One region of the Halalkalibacter kiskunsagensis genome, then DNA from elsewhere that is predicted to be linked to it. Evidence: riboswitches for the same ligand, from Rfam matches in the RefSeq annotation. Region 1 holds a riboswitch; each other region holds the start of a gene.
What was found. Region 1 has a riboswitch for thiamine pyrophosphate ahead of thiC (phosphomethylpyrimidine synthase ThiC). Riboswitches for the same ligand answer to the same signal wherever they lie in the genome.

Region 2: another riboswitch for thiamine pyrophosphate. It lies ahead of SLH51_RS13895 (LuxE/PaaK family acyltransferase); the one in region 1 lies ahead of thiC (phosphomethylpyrimidine synthase ThiC).
Region 3: another riboswitch for thiamine pyrophosphate. It lies ahead of SLH51_RS18990 (ABC transporter permease); the one in region 1 lies ahead of thiC (phosphomethylpyrimidine synthase ThiC).
Region 4: another riboswitch for thiamine pyrophosphate. It lies ahead of thiE (thiamine phosphate synthase); the one in region 1 lies ahead of thiC (phosphomethylpyrimidine synthase ThiC).

What each region holds. Positions count from the first base shown of each region.
Region 1 is NZ_JAXBLX010000016.1:60,516-62,720, reverse strand. Features, by position in the region: gene thiC (phosphomethylpyrimidine synthase ThiC) at 1-851, opposite strand, end outside; TPP riboswitch at 985-1,099, opposite strand; gene SLH51_RS11225 (2-hydroxyacid dehydrogenase) at 1,254-2,205, shown strand, end outside.
Region 2 is NZ_JAXBLX010000022.1:25,654-27,858, reverse strand. Features, by position in the region: gene SLH51_RS13895 (LuxE/PaaK family acyltransferase) at 1-987, opposite strand, end outside; TPP riboswitch at 1,079-1,186, opposite strand; gene mtaB (tRNA (N(6)-L-threonylcarbamoyladenosine(37)-C(2))-methylthiotransferase MtaB) at 1,298-2,205, opposite strand, start outside.
Region 3 is NZ_JAXBLX010000040.1:17,178-19,382, forward strand. Features, by position in the region: gene SLH51_RS18985 (ABC transporter substrate-binding protein) at 1-270, opposite strand, end outside; gene SLH51_RS18990 (ABC transporter permease) at 288-1,067, opposite strand; TPP riboswitch at 1,130-1,242, opposite strand; gene SLH51_RS18995 (peptide-methionine (S)-S-oxide reductase) at 1,373-1,750, opposite strand; SAM riboswitch class I at 1,842-1,957, opposite strand; gene SLH51_RS19000 (alkaline phosphatase family protein) at 2,118-2,205, opposite strand, start outside.
Region 4 is NZ_JAXBLX010000061.1:21,120-23,324, forward strand. Features, by position in the region: gene SLH51_RS22280 (YqgU-like beta propeller domain-containing protein) at 1-989, shown strand, start outside; TPP riboswitch at 1,146-1,253, shown strand; gene thiE (thiamine phosphate synthase) at 1,310-1,942, shown strand; gene thiS (sulfur carrier protein ThiS) at 1,944-2,141, shown strand; gene SLH51_RS22295 (thiazole synthase) at 2,143-2,205, shown strand, end outside.

The DNA.
Region 1 (2,205 bases):
TGCTCAATTAATGTATCACGATACACTTCCCACGTTAGATCTTCAGCAACTCCTTTTACTTTTTCTAATGCTTGATATAGAGGCACGGTGCCTACTGGAACTGCTGAGTTTCGAATGATCCACTCTCTAGTTGTATGTATGTTTTTCCCCGTTGATAGATCCATCATCGTATCTGCACCCCAACGAGTCGCCCATGTCATTTTTTCAACTTCTTCTTCAATGGAGGAAGTTACCGCAGAATTCCCAATATTCGCATTAATTTTCACGTGGAAATTACGCCCGATAATCATTGGTTCTGTTTCTGGATGATTAATATTTGCAGGAATAATTGCTCTCCCTTTCGCAACTTCATCACGAACAAATTCTGGGTCGAGGTTTTCTCTAATTGCAATAAACTCCATTTCAGGCGTAACAATCCCTTTTTTCGCATAATGAAGTTGTGTCACATTTTTTCCTTGCTTGGCTCGTAATGGCATACGCTTTAAACGAGGAAACACGTTATCATTCGCACGCGGATCATCTTCGTTTATGTATCCATTATCTTCAGGCTTAATCTCACGACCTTGATACTCTTGGACGTCTGCACGTTCTTTAATCCACGTACTCCGCAAAGCAGGAAGCCCTTTTGTAATATCAACTTCATAATGATGATCGGTATACGGACCACTTGTGTCATAGACACGTACTGGAGGATTTTCCTCTTCACCGACAGTACCAGTAGTCGGACTTAGTTCAATTTCACGCATAGGCACTCGGATGTCAGGTCTTGATCCTTCGACATAGACTTTTTTACTACCAGAAAAGCTAGACATAATGGAAATGTTTTTCTCGTTCAATGATGGTGTGGACATGAAAATCTCTCCTTTTTTAAAATAGAAAGGACGAGATCTGTGAACATAAAAAGAAGGAAGTATGAAGATACGTAAAAAGCCGGGAACCAAAGTAAATGGTTGGACCCGGCTAAATGAAAGAAGTATGATCATAATGAAACATTCTAAACTTCCCCACGCTGGTATGAGCCAGATCAGGTCCAAAGGGTCAACAATCTTTCACGCTCTTGTTTCTCAGCCCAGCTTATTGGACTCCCCTAGTTATCTATTAAATTAGTTTTCGTTATAAGTATATAGGAAAGGAAAGAATAATCAAATACTTTTTTGGGAATTAGCTCTAAATGCCTAAGTCAACATTGGTGACATTCAAAATTATATGGTACTGTTTAATGAATGATTACAACTCACAGAAAGGTGTATCATATGAAACCCAAAATACTTGTGTATATGCGCGTAGATGATCGCGTAATTAAAGAGTTAGAAAAAAACTATGACCTAACTAGCTTCCAAAACCATGAATACATAGGAAATCGAGCGTTTGATCAAGCCTTAAAAGAAACCGATGGAATTATTGGTCTTGCCTTGAAAGTAAACAAAGAATTATTAGATTTAGCACCCAACCTAAAAATTGTTTCGAATGTATCCGTTGGCTATGATAATTTAGATATTAAAGAGCTAACGAAACGCAAGATTATGGCTACCAATACACCAGGTGTTCTTGATGATACGACGGCAGATGCCATATTTGGACTGCTGCTTTCTACAGCGAGACGAATCCCAGAATTGGATCATGTCGTTAAAGCTGGAAAGTGGGATATCTCGCTTCAACCAGACCAATATGGTGTCGATGTACATCATAAAACATTAGGAATCATTGGAATGGGCAATATCGGTCGTGCTATAGCGCAAAGAGCCCATTTTGGTTTTGGAATGGACATTCTTTATCATAATCGTTCAAGGAACATAGAAGTCGAACAACAGTATAAAGCTACTTATTGTGAGCTTGACGACCTTCTAAATCAATCCGATTTCGTTTGCTTAATGGTTCCGGCAACGAACGACACATACAAAATGATGAGTGCAGCTGAATTTAAGAAAATGAAGAAGACTGCGATCTTTATTAATGGTTCCCGCGGGAAAAATGTTGACGAAGATGCACTTTATCATGCTCTTAAAAACGGAGATATTCATGCAGCAGGGGTTGATGTATTTGAACAGGAGCCGACGAACCCAAATAACCCATTGCTTCAATTGAAAAACATCGTCACACTTCCTCATATCGGGTCATCAACGACCGAATGCGAGTTTAACATGTCAAAGCTCGCAGCAAAGAACTTACATGCTGGACTAAGTCGGAAGAAGGCGCCAAGTTTAA
Region 2 (2,205 bases), on a different contig from region 1:
TTCTGTTAAAATTGCCATGACAGAATTAAGATTAGCAAGGTCATAATGAACGATAATTCCTTTTTCCCCTAGTGGCTTCTCTTGCATTTGTTCAATATCAATCACAAATGTCCTTACCCAATGCGGCGATTTTTTGATTGGGTTTAGGAGATCAATCTCATTCTGAAGAAAGTTTACGTCATACATTTGTGAACTAAGCTCTGTCATTCCGTACATATTGAGACACATCTCTAATGGCAAAGAAAACAACTTGCTCATTTTTTGCTTAAATTCTGTTGGAGTCATCTCTCTAGAACGGCCCTTTGCCCCACCTGTATCCATTAGACGACTTTTGGGGGGCAAAGTAAAATTGATTCTCCTTCTGCTACATTCATCTAGTAAGTGGATAAAAGAAAAGGTTGCTCCTATTACTAATACTGGTTCTTCATTCTCTTCTACAGTTTGTAGTGCCTCAATCAGTCTTTCTACTTGAAACTCATCTTTACTAAAAGCATAGAAACTATCCTCTGATCCAAACGTTTCTTTAGCTATATGTAAGTAATGCGCTAGAGAAGAATTAGGCATCACTCCTTCTGTCGGGAAGAGCACAAACATTTTCATTGTTTCTACATCTGGTATGATAGATTCTTTAAAAAATGTTTTCATTGAAAAGTCATACGTCTCTAAATCACGGTGATAATTTTTTCCGCGTTTTTCTGGATTTGTTGTTCCACTTGTCATAAATAGCGCTTTTGTTTCATCAATCGGATGGCTAGATAACGTCGTGAGTTTAAACGCATCAATAGGAACAGGAGGAATATCAGTGTAATGTTTCACTGTTCTCGGTGACACACGACGCTTCCTGCAAAACTTTCGTAATGGTTGATTATGTTCATATTGAAATTGAAACACCTTTAATGCGATTGCATTAAATTCTTCATCACTTGACGTAGGTTGCTTAATAAAATTAATAACCTCTTGTTTTATTGCCTCATAATTCTGTAACACTATAAACACTCCAATTCTAAAATACAATAAAAAAAACCGCTTCGAATTTCGAAAGCAGTCATCATTCTTAACTATAAAATAACAATAGCTTATTTTATGATGTCCACTTCCCTACGCTACTTTGACATAGTTCAGGTTCAAAGGGTCTAAAGCGATGATGCTTTAATCTCAGCCTTTTTCGGCCCCCCTAGTGGGTTAGTCTTATCTTGTTGTTTGTCCAATCATATCATTTATGGCTTGGTCTTACTACAAATCAAAAACATATCCATTAGAGAGAAAGAGGCTGACCCTTTAGAGACAGCCTCTTTCCTTATCCATTTACAACTTGTTTTGCATGGGTATCCTCTATAACGCGAACAAATTCCCCTTGATTAAAAGGATAACCAGCTTTGGTAATTTTCACTTTAACAAGCTTTCCAATCATCTCTTCTGTAGCAGGAACTTTTACTTTTAAATAATTATCGGTATAGCCAATGAACAACCTACTACCCTTATCATCTTTATCACGTTCTTCTGGAATTACTTCAAGAACTTCACCTTCAAAGTTTGAAGCATATTCCTTTGCGAGTTGATTCGAAAGTTCAATTAAACGATGAACTCGTTCACTTTTCACTTCTTCATCAACTTGATCTTCCATTCTGGCTGCTGGTGTTCCCGTGCGTTTTGAATATGGAAAAACATGAAGTTCACTAAATTTATGCTTCAAAATAAAATCATAAGTCTCTTGAAATTCTTCTTCTGTCTCTCCAGGAAATCCAACAATTACATCTGAAGTAACAGCTAATCCAGGTAGAACTTCCTTTAAACGATCTAGACGTTCTCCAAAGAACTCCATTGTATATTTACGGCGCATCCGTTTTAAAACCGGGTTTGAACCAGACTGAAGCGGAATGTGCAGATGACGTACAACTTTTGTTGATCGGTCAATCACATTGATCACTTCATCTGTAAGCTGACTAGCCTCAATCGAAGAAATCCGAATACGTTTCAACCCTTCTACTTGTTCCAGGTCTTCAAGTAAGCGAGCAAGACTGTAATCTTTTAAGTCTTCTCCATAGCCACCTGTATGAATTCCTGTTAAAACAATTTCTTTGTATCCAGCCTCGACAAGTTGTGTCGCCTGCTTGATCACTTCTTGCGGGTCACGTGAACGCATTAGACCACGTGCCCAAGGGATGATACAAAATGTACAGAAGTTATTACAGCCTTCTTGAATTT
Region 3 (2,205 bases), on a different contig from region 1:
CGGTTCGATAATCGTTAAATCAATTCCTTCTTCTTCAAAGAACCCTTTTTCTTTGGCGACATAAATACCGGTATGATTCGTGTTTGGTACCCAATCTAACATAAAGGTTGCTTCAACTAATTCTGAAGATTCAACCGGCACCTCTCCCCCAGCTTCTGATTCGATTTCCGACTCCACTTCTTCACTTTGATTCGGCTCTTCTACTTGATTACAACCAACTAAAACGAGCATGATAATCAATAACAAAAAGGTACTTACTTTCTTTAACATCGAATTCTCTCCTTAATTCATTTTTTATATTTGTGAGACTTATGTTTCCACGGCATCATAACTCTACCTAGGATAACAACAACTAAAAATAAGAGGCAGCTTAATAGTGAAATTATCACAATAACAACGAAGACTTTGTCTGTTGCAAACGAGCTTTGAGCTTTTATTAAATAAATTCCTAACCCAGAACTTGCACCAACCCACTCTGAAATAACAGCTGCTAACACACTATAAGTCGCTCCGATTCTCAACCCTGTAAATAGATTAGGAAGCGCGTGTGGGAATCGAACAGAATAAAATACCTGCCAAAATGACCCTCCCATTGACCTAACAAGCCGAATCATATCCCGATCACTTGATTGCAGCCCCTCAACTACACTAACGACAACCGGAAAAAAAGTCACTAAAGCTACGACAAGCACCTTAGGGAGGATTCCGTACCCAAACCAAATAATTAGCAAAGGTGCAATCGCAATAATAGGAATCGTTTGCGAAAATAAGAGAATTGGATAAAAACTTTTACGTAAAAACGGTGAGATATCTAATATAAAAGCCATCACTAACGCAACTGCAATCCCTAATAAAAATCCAAGCACCGCCTCTTTCGTAGTCATCCAAATATGTTCCGGTAATAGGTGCCACGTTTGAAACAACGTATGAACAATCAAACTGGGAGCTGGTAAAATCCAGTTTTCAATCTCCCAAAACCTAACAACCACTTCCCATAACACGAGAAAAATTAAAATAGCGCTGATCGCAGGTGCAGCTGAACGGACAAACTGACGTAAAGAAACCATGTTTACCTCCTTTCGCAAAAAAAAACCTACACACCACAGAGGCGTGTAGACTTACATTTCACATGTAATTCTAATAAACATCCCTCCGCTGGCATTACCCAGATCAGGTTTAAAGGGTCGATATCTTCATCGGGATATCCTCTCAGCCAGCCTCATAGCTCCCCTATTAATTTTCATAATTTTTCCTTTCAAAGCGTAACACACATTCTGAATTACAGCAATATTCCGTTCTTTCCAACTGAACAAGATTACTCGTCGTGTAATGCTTCACAGTTAACTTAAATATTCTTTCATGTGAAGTTTAATTAAGATATTCGTTGGATCTCTTCCAAGCTATTAATATGTTCCCATACTGGGGTAATTTCTGTAATAATTTCATCTTTTAAAATATGTTTTAGTTCGTTTTTCTTTTGTTTAGCTATAGTTAATTGATTAATAGTAGAAAAGAAAATGAATGATTGATTTTTAACTTGCTGACCTTCTCTAATTGTTGGGTCATGCAAGTCAAAAAACAAATCTAATAATTCGTTATAGGATACTTTCCAAGGATCAAACCATATTTCTACTAGATCTACATTGGCCCGTTTTAAATGCCCTATTTGAACATATTCAATACCACGAAAAACTGTAATAAACGCTTTTTGACTGAAAAATTCACTTGCACCAAACACTGCTTTTTCCATTATTATCGCTCCTCCTGAGCGATAAGCCTCTCATCCATTCAAAAAAACCTCTCTTTAATTTAAAGAGAGGTTAGTATGATTAAATACATTGCTCTCATCTTTCAAAGGTTAACACCTTTGCAGGAATTAGCACCGTTCAAGTCAATATTTTGACTTGATGGTTGCCGGGTTTCATAGGGCCTGTCCCTCTACCACTCTGGATAAGAAGTTTATCGCTATTTAATTTTTTATTCTTTAACAACTTTATTGATACTAATCTTATCAACCACTTAGCTAAAATTCAAGTAATATTTTAAAAATAATGATAAAAGTTGCCTTTTTGTTGGCTCTTTCTTGTTCCTAATAGTTATTTATTTTGATTGCTAAGTTATGAACTAGTAAGGTCTAAAATCCACTTTTTCAAGTCGACCATACGGAAAAAATCAGGTGTCGTTTCTGTCCCTGTAACCAGCATC
Region 4 (2,205 bases), on a different contig from region 1:
TTTTTACAGGTTCAGTTATCACACCAATACAAAATAAACTCCCTGTTTTAGAAGTAATGAGTTGGTATGACGAAGATACAATTCTTTTTTTGCAAGAGGGAAATGAGATGTTCAGTTTACATACACATGATCTTTTTTCAGGGGAAACATCAGTTTTTTTTAAAGAAGATGGTTGGATATTAGACGTCAGTGCAAATGCTGACTATTCCTTGTTTGCTGTACAATATCTTTCAGTGGATGCGCGGGCGCATTTAAAGATCGTGAATGACCTCGGGGAGATTGTTTGGACGATTAAGGATTATGGAGATGAATATACAATATATTGGAACCCATATGACAAACAGACATTTGTAATGGTTGCTTATTTGCCTGACTGGAAGTTTGAAACGTATACAGGGAATGTTGAGCAGAAGACGATAACTGATATGGGACTGTCACACTCTTACTTTCAGTGGATCTCAGAATCAAAAGTAGGGTATTTGAAATGGGAAGAGTTGGAACCGAATTATCAGGCTCCGCTATATGAAATAGATATCGAAAGTGGGGAAACAAAAAGATGGAAGGATGCAGTTATTGCTTTTATGAGCTTTCCAGATGGTTTATCGCTTTCTGTTACAGTTGATTCTATTTATGATCTTTATTCTGTCTACCGCTTTTATGATGAACAACAGCTGTATAGAAAAATTGAGATGCCAATCCTCAACACGTATTCTGAACAATGGTGGATCCCATATTACTCATATGACGATAACAATGGCATTTTCTATTACTTGCGTCCAAAGTATAGTGGTGATTATTTTAGTTATGAAGATGGATATGAGTTAATTGCCTATAATGTGCAAGATGATTCTGAAGAAAAATTAATCTCATTAGAAAAGCATGTCCCAATTTCCATTTCACCAACGGGTTCTAGTATTCTTATTGGTGAACGGTTTGAATATGTTTATGATCTACAAGAAGGTACGCTTGTACAAATGTGGATAGAATAAATTCGAAACAGGTTATTTAAAAAGGAATTTTTATTTTTATTTGACCATCTCCTAAATAACGACATAAAGTCGTGATGAAGCTTTTTGAATACACATAAATATTGCGCCTCTTGCATTTTTGAAGCAGTCTGTCATAATGGAGATAATAACTTGTATTTTCAAGACTAGGGGTGTCTGCATAAGTGGACTGAGAAAAAGGCTTTGCCTTTTACCCTTATACCTGATCTGGATCACGCCAGCGTAGGGAAGTCGTCGCAGTCGTATTCCGTATGTTCGGATGCGGCTTTTTTTTGGATTTTTATCATAAAGGTGGGGCTAGTATGAAAGAATTTAAATTATATGCAATAACGGGTGAAGAGTTTCATCAAGGTCGAGAACTCATAGAAGTAATGGAGGAAGCGATTCTTGGTGGAGTGGATATCATTCAATTACGAGATAAGACAAGCAGTAAGAGAGAAGTATTAATGAAAGCAAAAGCATTACGAGAATTAACAAAAAAACATGATGTAACATTTATTGTTAATGACCATATTGATGTTGCTCTTGCAGTGGACGCTGATGGGATTCATCTTGGTCAAGATGATTTGCCTCTTGCTGATGCAAGAAACATTATGGGACAAGATAAAATAATTGGTATTTCAACTCATCATATCGACGAGGCACGTGAGGCGCAAGTAAATGGTGCAGATTATATTGGAGTGGGTCCTATTTTTCATACAAATAGCAAAGTCGATGTTGTTGATCCGGTTACGACTGAATACATTCAACAAGTCGCTTCGGAAATTACGATCCCATTTGTCGCGATCGGCGGGATTAAACTTCATAATGTTGATCAAGTAATAGAAGCAGGTGCAACTAGAATTTGCATGATTTCTGAAATCGTTGGAGCTGACGATATTAAAGGAGTTTGTGAGCAATTTACGAAAATATTAGCTACAAAGGGAGAGAAGTAAAGTGCGGCTACTAATTAATGGAGAAGAACACAACGTAGAGGTTTCTACTCTTGAAGAGATCGTGTCTCATTTTGACCTTGAACCTCATCTAGTTGTAACTGAGGTTGAAGGTAGAATTATTGAACGTGCTAATTGGTCTGAAAAAAAATTACATGAAGGAATGAGAATTGAGCTCGTTCAATTTGTTGGAGGTGGATGATATGAAACAAACAAAATTAACGATAGCAGGGAAAGAATTATCATCACGTTTCTTTCTTGGAACA